2 regions of the Streptomyces sp. NPDC012508 genome follow, and region 1 is predicted to be linked to the other one. Evidence: riboswitches for the same ligand, from Rfam matches in the RefSeq annotation. Region 1 holds a riboswitch; the other holds the start of a gene.

The links. Region 1 has a riboswitch for cobalamin ahead of ACFY8U_RS06620 (MFS transporter). Riboswitches for the same ligand answer to the same signal wherever they lie in the genome.
Region 2: another riboswitch for cobalamin. It lies ahead of ACFY8U_RS35105 (energy-coupling factor ABC transporter permease); the one in region 1 lies ahead of ACFY8U_RS06620 (MFS transporter).

What each region holds. Positions count from the first base shown of each region.
Region 1 covers NZ_JBIBEO010000002.1:129,284-136,949, reverse strand. Annotated here, with positions in the region: gene ACFY8U_RS06630 (hypothetical protein) at 1-141, opposite strand, end outside; gene ACFY8U_RS06625 (condensation domain-containing protein) at 185-1,903, opposite strand; gene ACFY8U_RS06620 (MFS transporter) at 1,912-3,159, opposite strand; adenosylcobalamin (AdoCbl) riboswitch at 3,571-3,720, opposite strand; gene ACFY8U_RS06615 (amino acid adenylation domain-containing protein) at 4,433-7,144, shown strand.
Region 2 covers NZ_JBIBEO010000013.1:33,102-40,767, reverse strand. Annotated here, with positions in the region: gene ACFY8U_RS35130 (PadR family transcriptional regulator) at 1-520, opposite strand, end outside; gene ACFY8U_RS35125 (FAD-dependent oxidoreductase) at 553-2,574, opposite strand; gene ACFY8U_RS35120 (ATP-binding cassette domain-containing protein) at 2,752-3,591, opposite strand; gene cbiQ (cobalt ECF transporter T component CbiQ) at 3,588-4,337, opposite strand; gene ACFY8U_RS35110 (energy-coupling factor ABC transporter substrate-binding protein) at 4,344-4,685, opposite strand; gene ACFY8U_RS35105 (energy-coupling factor ABC transporter permease) at 4,685-5,383, opposite strand; cobalamin riboswitch at 5,412-5,636, opposite strand; gene ACFY8U_RS35100 (PTS-dependent dihydroxyacetone kinase phosphotransferase subunit DhaM) at 5,723-6,145, opposite strand; gene dhaL (dihydroxyacetone kinase subunit DhaL) at 6,142-6,756, opposite strand; gene dhaK (dihydroxyacetone kinase subunit DhaK) at 6,763-7,666, opposite strand, start outside.

The sequences.
Region 1 (7,666 bases):
GTCGTATCCGGCCTCCTCCAAGCGCAGTTCGGACAGGCGTGCTTCCGGGCGGTGGCCGGGGAAGTCGAGAACGAGGATGACAGGGCGCACGCCGTCGGCGGCAGCGTGGGCGTTCGTTGGGGACTGGGGATGCTCCGGCATGGACTTTTCATCTCGCAGGTTCGTGGGAGGACGCGGGGCGTGGTTACTGGACGACTTGAGGGCGACGCGTGCGGAGCAGGGTGGCGACATCGATGTCCGAAGGGTTCTCCGCCACCAGAGCGGCCATGTCGAGCAGCGTCTGCATGAATGCCTCGGCCCGCGCGGCGGACCACACCTCTTGCTCGTACTGGAATTGCACGGCAGCATCCAGGTCCTGGCCGGCCTCGCGGCGTATCTCGATGCGAACGGTGAGCCCTGCCCGCAGCGCCAATCGCGCGTCTGCCACCGGCGACTCCACCTCCACGCCGTGCAGAGGCAGGGGGCTTTCCTCTTCGCTGTCGACTGCCAGATAGAGCCAGGGCCGCCAGCGCTGCTCGAGGTCACGGTTGAACTGAAGGTGCTCCAGCAACAGCGGCAGCGGGACGGCATTGGCGATACCTGAAGCGACGGACTGCTTGGCCGAATCGAGGACGTCGCTCACGCTCAACTGCGTGTTGATGCGGAAGCGATGGATGACCGAGGTCGCGAACCAGTCGACCTCGTCCTCCCACCCCGGCGGGCGCCCGGACGTCGGACTGACCAGTCCGGGCACGGTGTGACCGGTGTCGGCCAGCACGGCCATAGCCAGCGCGGCGACGAATCCGCTGAACAGCGTCGAGGACCGCGTAGCGCAGGTCTCCCGCAGTCGTCGAACTACGTAGGCCGGCAGCCGGCCATGCACCTGGGCGGCCGTCGTCGGCCACACGGCTGGGTCACGCATGCCGGTCAACCTGACCTCGGGCAGGGCCTCCAAGGGGTCAAGTCGCGTACGCCAGTGGTCCAGACGCCGCTCCAGTGCGGGCAGATGAAGCGTCCCTTCCTCCTCCGCCCAGCAGCGCGGCGGAAGTGCGGCCAGACCGCCGAAAGGCTGACCGGTCCCGAGGTTGGCCTTGTAGAGGGCCGCCAGCTCTCGAAGAAGGACGGTGAAGGAATCGCCGTCGCAGACGAGGTGCTCTGCCGTGACAACCAAGGTGGCGGCGGTGTCGTCCAAGAGGACCAGGATGCGGATCTTCGCCTCGGTCGACAGGTTGAACAGGGCTACGCGTTCAACCGTCGCCTCTTCCTGTGCCACCGCGGAGGAGGGAAGGCGCCGCACCGTGAAGAGCCTGGACAGGTCCAGGTGGCATGAGTCGACCCGCTGCGCGCTGTGTGCGCCGCGCCGAGAATCCAGGTCGAAGACCGTGCGCAGGGACTCGTGGCGCTCGACGAGCGCGTGAGCGGCGGCCTGCAGAGCCTTCAGGTCGAGCCGGCCATGGACCCGGAACGTCCGGGAGACGTGGTGAGCGATGCGAGATCCGCCGGAGTCGGCGTCCCGCTGGAGCCGGCGGAGCTGGCCGTACGACAGCGGTACCGGCCGACGGCCACCCTGACCGCTCGAGGCCGTCGGTGTCGTCAGCAGATCATCCTCCTGGCTGTGGGCCACCGTGACACCGGGCTCGGCGATCGACTCGCCACCCCCCAGCCTGCTACTGACCTGCCGGGCCAGCTCCCGGAAGTCGCCCGCGGCGAAGACATCCTGCAGGTCGACCTCGGCTTCACGGGGCAACGCCTTCGCCAGGCGCATGACCAAGCGCCCGGCCCGCACCGAGTCGCCCCCCAGGTTGAAGAAGTTCTCCGATGCCTCCACCCTTCGGAGGCCCAGGACATCTGCGGCCTGGAGACGGACGAGCTCCTCGACCGATGCTGCATCGAGGGCGCCAAGGCCCTGTGGTTCGGTGTGCACGTCAATCCTTACGGTTGGTCGGGCCATTCGGCGCGGCGCAGTCGCCGCGAGAGGGTCCCCGCGCAGAGCGGGACGATGAGGAGTAGGCAGAAGAGCCCGATCGACGCCGCGTGTGGGAGGTGACCCAGGAGCAGTCCAGCGACCGCACTGCCGATGGGGCCACCGACGGCCAGAACAGTGAAGCTGCCGGAGATGACCCGCCCACGGATGCTGTCGTCGACCTGCTGGAAGACGATGACGTCGATCAGCACGTAGAGGGCGGGCTTGCCCAGTGAGATGACTAAGAGCAGCAGGAACACCCCAAGCGGGCTGGTGACGAACAGAAGTGCCGCCGTGACCAGCAAGGAGGTCCACACCACGCCCAGGAGCAACAGACCGGGGCGGAAGCGCCGGTGCAGCCTTGTCACCAGCGCTGCACCGGTGAGGTAGCCGATCGCCTCTCCCGACAGGGCAAGGCCGATGGTGCGGGCGTCAATACCTTGTTGCTGAAAGTGGTTGATCAGAATCAAGTTGAGTGCGGCGAAGATCAAGTTCTCGAGCGTCATCAGCCCCGTCACCGCGCGGAGAACGGGATCGTTCCACACGACCTTGGGGCCAACCATGGCCCCCCGGAACAGATTCGATGCCTTCAGCGGACCAGGCTGCTGTCCGGTCGCCGGGAGGCGGGTCAGACAGGCCGAGCAGAACGACGCCACGTAGCAGGCGAGAGCAACGATGAACGGCTGGACCCAGCCGACCGCGAACAGCGAGCCGGCCAACGGGGGGCCGGCGAGCATGGCGATGTTGACCCTGACCTCGTCCTGGCTGAGCGCCTGACGCAGCTGCTCGTCCGGAACGATGGAGCGCAGCGCAAGGCGTCGCACAGGCATTCCGATAGCACCGGACAGCCCAAGCACCACAGCCGCGACGAAGAGCCCGGCGATGTTCACTGCGTCCGTGGCCACCAATGCCAGGACCGCGCCGGTTGCCAGGGTTCTGAGTGCCTCGGAGGACAACAGGAGGTTGCGCCTGCTGAATCGGTCCGCGAGTGCACCGGCGGGGATGCCGAACACGACGGCCGTCGCCGCCTGCGTCGCCGCCAGCAGCCCCGCTAGTAGCGGGGAACCAGTGAGAGACAGAGCCAGCAGGGGATACACCAGCAGCGACATGGTCGTACCAATGGCGCCCACGGTCGTGCCCAGCCAGTAGCTCTGGAACCTCCAGTTCCTGCGGAGGGGGATGGGAGTAGACTCTGGCGAACGGGTTAAATCGGTCATGGTCGATGACCTGCCCTGAGGGGCAAGGGTCGGAGCACGGTGTACAGCCCCTCAAGGAATGAGTTTCCGGCAGCTCAACTCGACCGCCGGGACAGAGACAAATGCTCGTCTTGAGCACGTATGACGAGAGCTCAGAAGGAAGACAGCGCACGGGCATGCGGCACGCGCCCAGCAGGTTCCGGTCCCGGGGCGGCGGGAACGGGGCAGAGCAGCATCGTCTGAGCAGGACGGCGGAGCGTGACAGCCCGACGGTTGGGAACAGGCCTGAGCGCTCCCACAGGTGGGACGTCGGATCAGGTCCGTGGAATGCGTCTACGTGCGACGCAGGACTGCAGCTGCCAGGGCGCCCTGCGCTCTACGACGGCCTTCGACCGCGCTACTGGCTGTTGCTGCTGGAATGTGCCATTCATGATGCCTCCTTCAGGGATCTCCACGTCCCTTAGCAGTGGAATGAAGGCGGCAGGCAAGTTCCTGACTGTCAGGCACTACCTGAATCACAGTGGCGGGACCGCGCCGGAATCGCACCGGCTTCCAAGACCCTGCCGCCTTGTATGAGTTGCTTGCCCCTACCCGCGCAAGCCGACTTCCCCGGGGAAGTCGATGGAAGCAGGGATTCGAACATCGGACGTCCCGAACGCGGATGGCTCAGAGCCGTGTCCTCCGAGGGCGGAGACTGATCCGAACTGAAGGGAGAGCCGAGGGCGACAAGCCCTTGCCTGTGCAAACGTCATCTTCAGTGCGTCTCCCCCGAAACGATGGTGTGCTGTTCTGCGGTGTCTGGCTTGACCTGGCCAACACGACTGCAAGGAAGCCGCTGCACGCAGAGCACCCTGAGATGAACGTTGCACATCGATCACCTCTTTGTAAAGTCGATGTGGCTTGCTTGGCAGCTGAGTTGGCTGCGCGAGCCGCCACACCGAGGTCGCCCCGCATGACGTCTCCGGTTCGAACACTCTGCTAGCCTCGCAGCGAGTGACTGATCATGCTTGTGAGGTCCGGTGTCCCGCGTTCCTTGCGGGCACAAAGTGCCGAGGGCGCGTCGGCGCAACGCAAGTCGGGATCCGCATCCACGGATGAGCGGAGCCGTTGGTCATGTACGGCTGCCTGCCGAGCTCAATGAGACTTCACCTCATGCGAGGCCGGCGCCAACTTCGACGGGATGTCGGCGAACAGGCCCTCATGGTCCATGCCTTCCCGCCATGCAACGGAGACCACGTCTGCATGCCGGCGGCATCCCGACTTGATCCGCCCATTCACCTAAGGGAGTACCGCCGTGTCCAGCTTTGTCGAACGCGACGCTGTGGAAGTGGTCGTGGCAACGCAGTGGTTCCGTGTGCTCGGCTCGACGCCGCAGTCCCTCGACGCCAACTTCTTCGATGCCGGAGGCAACTCGCTCGCCGCCGCCCGCTTGACCACCGCCCTGTGCAAGGCCTTCAAAACGGACCTTCCCGTTCAGGTCGTCTTCGACGCGCAGACTTTCCGCGGAATCAGCAACTGGATCCGGAACGGCGTCCCGGCAGCCGGCAAGAGACTGGTGACCCTGAACGACGAGGGTGCAGGGACACCCCTGCTCCTGCTCCCCTCCGGTGGCGGTGGGGTCATCGGTCTGCAGCGATTCGGTGGGGCGCCCTTCGACCGCCCGGTGTTCGGACTTCAGTCACGTGGTCTCGATCCGAACGATGGCCTGCCGTTCACCGACCTGGAAGAGATGACCGCTGACTTCGTCCGCGTGGTGGAGGACTCCTCGCTGCCGCGCACACTGCACCTGGGTGGCTACTGCACCGGAGGCACCTTCGCCTACGAGCTTGCGCGAGCCCTGCGGGCAGGAGAGTGGAACATCCTTTCCGTCTCGCTGTTCAACACCTCGCTCTATCGCAGGCCCCTCGACCTGGATCGACTGATCCATGAGCGCCTGGCCGGCCTCGCATCCGCTGCAGGCCTGGGCGATCAATTGCCACTGGCAGCTTCCGAGTTGGACGTGGCTCAGGTCTTCGACGCACTCAAGAACAAGGGGGTCGACATCCTTGAGGCAGACCTCGCAGCGTTCGAGGCACGCCTGCGCGTGTACGGATCACTCTGGACCTCGGTCACCGGCTACCGCCCCGAGCTCCAGGACGTCCCCGTGCGTCTGTTCGCAACGGCGGATCGCTACCATCCGGAGGACAAGGCGCTGATGTCCGAGGACGACCGCGACTGGTCGGAACTCGGCTTCCGTGACATCCGTACCGTTCCCGTAGCGGTGAGCCACCGCGAGATGCTGCGCCACGAACCAACGCTGGATGTGATCGAGCGGTCCCTCGCGGAGCTCGACCCTGTCCCGAGCCCGGTCGCGGCACCTCCCATCTCCAGCTCTCCGCCCATGCGGCCTGTGGCGGCGGCCGACGTCGGCACGGACACACTTCTCGCCCTGGGGCACGGTGAGGAGCTGCCGGCAGAGGCGCCAGTGCCCGTCCATGTGAGCGTCGCCGAGTGGGCGCGGACGCATCCGGACCGTGTGGCCGTGAGCAGCGGGACCACGTCGATCACCTACGGAGAGTTGGACGCCTGGGCGGATGCCATCGCAGGTGAACTCGCCTCCGTCGATGTCTCTCGAGGGAGCCGTGTCGGTGTACTCGCCGAGCCTTCCCTCGCCATGGTCGCCGCCGTCCTCGGGACGCTGCGCTGCGGGGCCGCCTATGTGCCTGTGGACACGGCACACCCGGACGACCGCATCTCCGCCGTGCTGGCGGATGCCGAGGTCACGGCCGTGGCGGTGACCGCGGCGACCGCGGGTCGCGAGGTCGCGCCGGGCCTCCCGCGCGTCACGGTTCAGCATACGCAGTCGACGGAGTCACGACGGCCCGCCTCCAACCACGATGCAGAGACGCCTTCACGCACGGACGAGATGGCCCTGCTCAACGACATTGCGTACCTGATCTACACATCCGGCAGCACCGGCGAGCCGAAGGGTGTCCTCGTCGGGCACCGCCAACTCGCGGCCTCCACCGCCGCCCGCCGCGTGGTCTACCCGGGCGCTCCCGTGTTCCTTCTCGTCTCTCCCCTGGCATTCGACTCGTCCGTCGCCGGCGTCTGGGGCACGCTCACGTCGGGCGGGCATCTCGTTGTCGCGGCAAAGGACGAGGTGCGTGACCCGGGGCTGCTGGCCCGGTTGGCCGACACGCACGGCGCCACTCATCTGCTGTGCGTGCCGTCGCTGTATGCGGTCCTGCTCGATGCCGCAGAACACCTGGGGCTTGAATCGCTGCGGTTCCTGGAGACCGTCACCGTCGCCGGCGAGGCGCTGCCCCAGTCTCTACTGGACCGCCACTTCGCTCTGTGGCGCGACAAGGTGGCGCTGGTCAACGAGTACGGACCGACGGAAGCGACCGTCTGGGCGAGCTATGCCCGCTTTGAGGCGCCCGGACCGGTGTCCATCGGCAAGCCCGTTCCGGGTACCAGGCTGTACGTACTGGACGAGGCGCTCCAGCCCCAGCCCATCGGCGTCACAGGTGAGCTGTACATCGGCGGCGCTGGTGTCACCAACGGCTACCACGGCAGGCCGGAGGCTACAGCCCGTGCCTTCCTCACGGACCCGTTCGCCGACGGGGAGGACGCGCGCATGTACCGGACGGGAGACCTTGTCCGGTGGAACGCGGACGGCACTCTCGACTTCGTGGGACGGCGGGACCACCAGGTGAAGGTGCGCGGTCACCGTATCGAACTCGGTGCGATTGAAACCCAGTTGACCGCGCAGGAGGGAGTGCGTGAGGCCGTCGTGGTTCCCAATGAGGTGAGCACGGGGCTCATCGCATTCGTGCTGTCGGACTCCGAGACGACCTCCCACGCCCTGGACGATCGCGCCCTGCGGACGAGGCTCGCCGAATCACTCCCGTCGGTCATGGTGCCCGAACGCATCGTCTCGCTCCCGGCGTTCCCCCGTACCGTCAACGGCAAGGTCGATCGTGCAGTTCTACTGAAGGAGAACCTCCCGCAGACCGCCCGCTGAGCACCGGCACATGATGCGTGACGGCTGGGGACCTCCCACAGGAGACAAGTCCCTCCGGACACATAGATGCATTGCCTCCCTGCACCTGTAGGGGACTCAAGACCTGTGGTCGCGGTCGCCGCGACCACAGGTCACCTTGTGGTGGAGGGCGTACCGATTCGACGAACAGCCAGCGGAGGGAGTCACGCGGGTCCAGGTTCGCAATCGTAGGCCGTCTGACAGCTCCCGCCGGAGTGCATGCTTCCCCTTCCAGCGTTTGTGTCGTACGCGTGTTCTGGGGTGAAAGGCTTCAGGGAGTACAGGTTCACGGGGGTGCACAAGTGCGCAGAAGACGCGTGCGGAAACTACTCCGGTTGATGGCGACCGAGGAGCCGGTCACACTCCACCTCTCCTTGATCACGTTCAAGACTATGAGCCAACTCGCTCTTTTCGCTGCGCAGTTCGGGTACGTGTACATGGATCTGCACATGAGCAGCGAGGGGTACTACTTCACCATGCTGCTCCTGCCGGACCGCAGCGAGC
Region 2 (7,666 bases), on a different contig from region 1:
CGGCGAGCGCGTGGGTCAGCCACTCCACCCAGAAGCGTTCCAGGTCGATCCCGCCCCGAAGGACGAGGTGGCGCAGCCGGTCCGGTTGGCTCTCCCGGCGTGTGGGCGGGAAGTCCCGTACCTCGATGGCCAGGTATTCGTCCAGCTGCCGCTGGTGCAGATCGAGATGGTGCCGCAGTTCGTCCCGCATACCCGGCGCGCCGACGACCGCCGCCGCCCGCATCCGCAGCAGGAGGGCGGAGCGCATCGGTTTGGGATCCTCGCTGCGGGCGACCCACTCGGCCAGCTCGGCGCGCCCCTCGGGCAGTACCTCGTACTCCTTCTTCTGCCCCCGCGCCGGCACCGGAGCGGGCAGGGCTCGGATGTGCCCCGCCTGCTCCAGTTTGCCCAGCTCGCGATAGATCTGCTGGTGCGTGGCCGACCAGAAGTAGCCGATCGACCGGTCGAAGCGGCGCGTCAGCTCGAGGCCGGAGGACGGCTTCTCGAGCAGCGCCGTGAGGATCGCGTGCGGGAGGGACATGCACGCATCCTAGGTTCGGGGCGCCTGGACGATCACAGGCCGGCCGCCAGCCGTGTGCCCTGGTCGATGGCGCGCTTGGCGTCCAGCTCGGCGGCCACGTCGGCACCGCCGATGAGGTGCGCCGTGCGGCCCGCCGCGATGAGCTCCTCGTACAGACCGCGGCGCGGCTCCTGGCCGGTGCACAGGACGACGGTGTCGACGGGGACCGTCTGCGGCTCGCCGTCGACGGTGATGTGCAGGCCGTCGTCGTCGATCCGCTCGTACGTCGCGCCCGCGACCATGGTGACGCCGCGGTGCTTCATCTCGGCGCGGTGGATCCAGCCGGTGGTCTTGCCGAGGCCCGCGCCGACCTTGGTGGTCTTGCGCTGGAGCAGATGCACCTGGCGCGGAGGCCGGGGCCGCTCGGGGGCGCGCAGACCGCCGCGCGTCTCGTAGGAGGTGTCCACGCCCCACTGCTTGAAGTACGTCTCGGGGTCCTGGCTCGCGCCCTCGCCGCCGTCGGTGAGGAACTCCGCGACGTCGAATCCGATGCCGCCCGCGCCGACGATCGCGACGCGCTCGCCGACCTCGGCGCCGTCGCGCAGGACGTCCAGATAGCTGAGGACGCTCGGGTGGTCGACGCCCTCGATCTCCGGGGTGCGCGGCGTGACTCCGGTGGCGACGACGACCTCGTCGTATCCGTCCAGGTCGCCCGCCGTGACCGTGGTGTTGAGCCGGACGTCGACACCGCGCTCGGCGAGCTGCGTACGGAAGTACCGCAGCGTCTCGTCGAACTCCTCCTTGCCGGGGACCCGCTTGGCGATGTTCAGCTGGCCGCCGATCTCGCCCGCCGCGTCGAACAGGGTGACGGAGTGGCCGCGTTCGGCGGCCGCGACGGAGAACGCGAGTCCGGCCGGGCCCGCTCCGACGACGGCGAGCCGCTTGGCGAGCCGGGTGGGGGAGAGGACGAGTTCCGTCTCGTGGCAGGCGCGCGGGTTCACCAGGCAGGAGGTGATCTTCAGGCTGAAGGTGTGGTCCAGGCAGGCCTGGTTGCAGCCGATGCAGGTGTTGATGGTGTCGGCGCGGTCCGCGGCGGCCTTGGCCACGAAGTCCGGGTCGGCGAGGAAGGGGCGGGCCATGGAGACGATGTCGGCGCGGCCCTCGGCGAGGATCTGCTCGGCGACCTCGGGGGTGTTGATGCGGTTGCTGGTGACGAGGGGGATGTTCACCGAGCCCATGAGCTTCTTGGTGACCCAGGTGTACGCGCCCCGCGGGACGGAGGTCGCGATGGTGGGGATGCGGGCCTCGTGCCAGCCGATGCCGGTGTTGATGATGGTCGCGCCGGCGGCCTCGATCTCCTTCGCGAGGGAGACGACCTCCTCCAGCGTCGAACCGCCCGGGACCAGGTCCAGCATCGAGAGGCGGTAGATGACGATGAAGTCCTCGCCGACCCGCTCGCGGATCCGGCGGACGATCTCCAGCGGGAAGCGGACCCGGTTCTCGTAGCTGCCGCCCCAGCGGTCGGTGCGGTGGTTGGTGGCCGCCGCGATGAACTCGTTGATGAGGTAGCCCTCGGAGCCCATGACCTCGACGCCGTCGTACCCGGCGGCCCTGGCGAGCTCGGCGCAGCGGGCGTAGTCCTCGACGGTCTGCTCGACCTCGGCGTCGGTGAGCTCGTTCGGTACGAAGGGGCTGATCGGCGCCTGGATCGCGCTGGGTGCGACGAGCTCGGGGTGGTAGGCGTACCGGCCGAAGTGGAGGATCTGCATCGCGATCCGCCCGCCCTCGCCGTGCACGGCGTCGGTGATGAGCTTGTGCTCGGCCACCTCGTCCTCGGTGCTGAGCTTGGCGCCGCCGTCCCAGGGACGGCCGGCCTCGTTGGGCGCGATGCCGCCGGTCACGATGAGTCCGACCCCGCCGCGGGCGCGCTCGGCGTAGAAGGCGGCCATGCGCTCGAAGCCGTTCTCGGTCTCTTCGAGGCCGACGTGCATGGAACCCATGAGCACCCGGTTGGGCAGGGTGGTGAACCCGAGGTCGAGCGGGCTCAGCAGATGCGGGTAGGGGGTCGAGCTCATGGGGCGCCTCCTCGCGCGGTGTCGTCATGACTGTTGTAGACGAGCCGAGGGGGCTTGTGCAACAAGTTGCATAAAGGTGGGGAAGTGATCTGCACGACGTCACGACACGCCACGGCCCCCGGCGGGGGTCCGCCGGGGGCCGTGGTGGGCTTGGTGGGAGTGGATCACCGCGGCCCGTCAGGGCGTCGTGACCCAGCTGTCCAGGTCCTCCGCCGTGCGCGGGCCCTCCGCGTCCGGGGCGAGCAGGCCGTGCGTGCGCAGCAGCCGTGTCACGGCCATGCCCCAGGGACGGCGCAGCCGCGCCGCCGCGAGCAGCGCGTCGTCGGCGAGCAGCTCCTCGACGGGGCCCGTCCGCAGCCCCGCCGGGGACAGGACGGCGGCCTCGTCCGCCCAGCGCAGCGCCAGGTCGACGTCGTGGGTCGCCATCACGACCGTCGTGCCCGACTCCCGCAGCCGGCCGAGCACCTCCAGGAGCCGCTCCTGTCCGTGCGGATCGAGCCCGGCCGTCGGCTCGTCCATGATGAGGACCCGGGGGCGCATCGCCACGGCGCCCGCGATCGCGGCCCGCTTCCGCTGTCCGTACGAGAGCAGATGGGTCGGCCGGTCCTCCAGCGCGACGATGTCCAGCGCCTCCAGCGCCTCGCGGACCCGGAGCCGAACCTCCTCCTCCGGCAGCCCCAGATTCATCGGGCCGAACGACACGTCCTGCCCGACCGACGCGGCGAAGAGCTGGTCGTCCGGGTCCTGGACGACCAGCTGCACCGTCGTACGCAGCCGGGTCAGCCCCTTCCGGTCGTACGACACGTCCTCGCCGTCCAGCCGGAGCGCGCCGCTTCCGCAGCGCAGGCCCCCGCTCAGCAGCCGCAGCATCGTCGTCTTGCCGCCGCCGTTGCGGCCGAGGAGCGCCACCGCCCGGCCTTCCGGCACCGCGAAGTCGATGCCGTCGAGGACGACGGGCCCGTCCTCGTACGCGAACGTGGCCTTCACCAGCTCCACGACAGGTGGCGCAGGATTCACGGCAGGGACCTTTCCAGTACGAGAGTGAGGGCGACGAGACCGGCGAGCAGGCCGGCCGTCGACGCGAGGAAGCGGCCCGAGACCGCCGCCTCAGGCACCAGGACCCGCAGCGTCCCGTCGTAACCCCGACCGGCCAGGCCCGTCTGCAGGCGCTGCGCCCGGTCGAAGGCGCGGACGAACGCCGTCGCGCCCAGCCCGGCGAGGGAACGCCAGGTCGCCGCGCGCGTGGTCAGTCCCAGCCGGGCCGCCTGCGCCTGCCGGATTTTGGATATCGCATCCAGAAGAAGAAAACTGATCCTGTACATCACCAGGGCCACGTCCACCACGGGCGCCGGCACCCCGGCCCGCACCAGGCGGGGCAGTACGTCGGACACGGGCGTCGTGAAGGCGAACAGCAGCACGCCCAGCGACGCGGACGAGGTCCGCAGCAACAACTCACCCGCGTGAACGGGACCGTCGTGCGCGAGCGCCACCATGCCGCGGTCCCCGCCCACCTCGAAGAGCAGCGGGATCGCCCCCGTCACACAGAAGCCCAGAGGGATACGGAACGCGCGCCACAGCTGACGCCCCGGCACCCCGGCCGGCCCGAGGAGGACGGCCAGGGTGGCCGCCGCGACCAGGACGGCACCGGGCCACGGCGGCAGGCACACCGCGCAGAGCGTCAGACCGAAGCCGAGCACGGCTTTCTCGCACGGGTGGCGGCGGCGCCAGCGACTGCTGTGCGCCGCCGCGTCGATCGGCAGCACCGGCGGCTACTCGCCGACGGACGCCGACCGCAGCGCCTTCGCGTCGGCGCGGGCCTCGCCCTGCTTGCGGCCCTTGTGCAGACCGAAGTAGTACGCGAGCACCCCGGCGCCGATGGCGGCCTGCAGGGCGAAGAGCGCCGACTCGATCTCACCGGAAGCGGGCTCGTACAGCGGGGAGAACCACGGCTCGTAGTCGGGATCGATCTCCGAGATCGCCGTCTCGGCCTCGGCGTCGGCGCCCGTGAACGGCTCCTCCTTGTGGTCGCCGAGCCCCAGGACCAGCGGGAGCACGGCCAGCGCCGCGACGACGAGCAGCAGCAGCGTGTTGATCTTCGCGTTCCGGCTCATCAGGCGCTCGCCTCCGCGTTCTCGTTCTTCTTCCGGGACGGGAGCAGGATGCCGAGGCGGGTCAGGTCCGCCTTGCTGGACTGCGTGAGCAGCCGCATGACGAGTACCGTCAGCAGACCTTCACTGACGGCGAGCGGCAGCTGCGTGACGGCGAAGATCCCGCCGAACTTGGCCAGCGCACCCAGCACACCGCTGCCCGGGTCCGGGAAGGCCAGCGCGAGCTGGACGCTGGTCACGCAGTACGTCGACAGGTCGGCGACGAACGCCCCGAAGAACACGCTCACCATGAGCGGCACGTCGAAGCGGCGCAGCAGCCAGTACGTACCGAAACCGGCCCACGGCCCGACGATCGCCATGGAGAAGACGTTGGCGCCGAGTGTGGTGAGCCCGCCGTGGGCGAGCAGCAGCGCCTGGAACAGCAGCGTGATCGTGCCAAGGACCGCCATCACGGGCGGACGGAACAGGATCGCGCCCAGTCCCGTCCCGGTCGGGTGCGAGCAACTGCCCGTCACCGACGGAATCTTGAGCGCGGACAGAACGAAGGTGAACGCACCGGACGCACCGAGCAGCAGGGTGGACTCGGGGTTGGCCTTGACCTCACGGGTCAGGGCGCGGACACCGTGGACGACAAAGGGAGCGGACGCGACGCCCCAGGCGGCCGCGTGCACAGGGGGCAGATACCCCTCGGCTATATGCATGGTTGGGAGACCCTCTCCAGCACCTCGTGGATGGACAACGCACCCTGGCCGGTCTCCTGGCTGACGGGTCATGCCGCCGCGGCTCCGCCTTCCCACACCTCCGCGGTCTCCCGCGGCGGTCCAGTGGCTTCCCCGGAGGGATGGAGCCGGACTTCCCGATCACAGTGGCGAGGGCCGCACCGGTACCGCACCGGTTTCCCGTACACCAAGGCGCTGTGACATTAGTGGGTTGACCAGGTACATCACAACACGGGTGCTCCCGGGGACGGTGTGTGACGGATCTCCCGCGCGCCCCACGCACCCCTGTCGGCCCCCTGCGCACGCCTCCCGCGCCCCGCCTCACACCTTCCGGTACGTGTACGCCTCCGAGGCCGCTGCCACCACCGCGTCCAGGTCCCCGCCGGCGCTCGCCGTGACGAGGGCGGCGACGGCGCCCTCGACGAACGGTGCGTCCACGAGGCGCGAACCCTCCGGCAGCTCGTCCTCCTCGGCGAGGAGCGCCTTGACGGTGAGGACGGCACTGCCGAGGTCGACGAGGAGGGCCACTCCGGCGCCCCCGTCGACCGCCTTCGCCGCCTCGACGATCCGCTCGGAACTCGTGCCGAGACCCCCGCCGGGAGCGCCCCCGGCCGCGGCGACGGGCGCGGTCGGCCCACCGCCCGCGAGCCCCTGGGCCAGCACGGCGACGGCGTCGGCCACGGCCGCGCTGTGCGAGACCAGCACGATGCCCACCGTTCCCGCCACGCCCACCTGACCGGTCACGCGGCAGCCACCTCCGCAAGGGCGGCGATCAGCAGGGCCGACGAGGTGGCCCCGGGATCCTGATGCCCGATGGAACGTTCGCCCAGATAGCTCGCCCTGCCCTTGCGCGCCTGGAGGGGTACGGTCGCGAGGGCGCCGCGCTCGGCCGCGTCCCGGGCGGCGGCGAAGGAGTCACCGAGCGCCTCGGCCGCCGGAACGAGCGCGTCCAGCATGGTCTTGTCCCCGACCTGGGCTCCGCCGAGCTGCCCGACGGCGGCGACCCCGGCGGCCAGGGCCGCGGCCAGGTCCTCCCGCGTCACCGAAGGGGCATCGCCGAGCGCCTTGCCGGTCCGTCGCAACAGCGTCCCGTACAGCGGCCCGGACGCGCCCCCCACGGTGGAGATCAACTGCCGCCCCGCGGCGACGAGTACGGCTCCCGGGGTCTCGGGCGACTCCTTCTCCAGCACGTCGGCCACGGCGGCGAACCCCCGCTTCAGATTGGCCCCGTGGTCCGCGTCGCCGATCGCCGAGTCGAGCTCGGTGAGGCGCTCGGCCTCACGGTCGATCACGGCCGCGGCCGAGGTCAGCCAACGACGGAAGAACGCGGCGTCGCACTCGCTCACTTCGGGCATCCCCTCTCACCGGCCCCAGCGCAGCGCCGGAGTCTGCACGGGCGCGTCCCAGAGCCGCAGCAGCTCCTCGTCGGCCTCGCAGAGCGTCACCGAGCAGCCGGCCATGTCGAGCGAGGTCACATAGTTGCCGACCAGCGTGCGGGCGACCGGGACCCCGCGCTCGCTCAGCACGCGCTGCACCTCGGCGTTGAACCCGTACAGTTCGAGCAGCGGCGTCGCGCCCATCCCGTTCACGAGGGCGAGGACCGGTCCGGACGGCCGCAGGTCCTCCAGTACGGCGTCGACGGCCACGTCCGCGATCTCTCCCGAAGTCATCATGGGCCGCCGCTCACGCCCCGGCTCCCCATGGATGCCGATACCCAACTCCAGCTTGCCCTCGGGAAGTTCGAACGTGGGGCTGCCCTTCGCTGGTGTGGTGCAGGCGCTCAGCGCCACACCGAAACTCCGTGACCGCTCGTTCACCCGGCGCGCGACGGCCTCCACCCGCTCCAGCGGCGCACCCTCCTCGGCAGCCGCCCCGGCGATCTTCTCCACGAAGAGCGTCGCCCCGGTCCCGCGCCGCCCGGCGGTGTACAGACTGTCCGTCACCGCCACGTCGTCGTCGACGAGCACCTTGGCGATCTGGATGCCCTCGTCCTCCGCGAGCTCGGCGGCCATCTCGAAGTTGAGCACGTCACCGGTGTAGTTCTTGACGACGAACAGCACGCCGGCCCCGCTGTCGACGGCGGCGGCGGCGCGCACCATCTGGTCGGGCACGGGCGACGTGAACACCTCCCCGGGGCACGCGGCCGCCAGCATCCCGGGCCCGACGAACCCCCCGTGCAAGGGCTCATGCCCCGACCCGCCCCCGGACACCAGCCCCACCTTCCCGGCGACGGGCGCGTCGCGGCGCAGGACGACACGGTTCTCG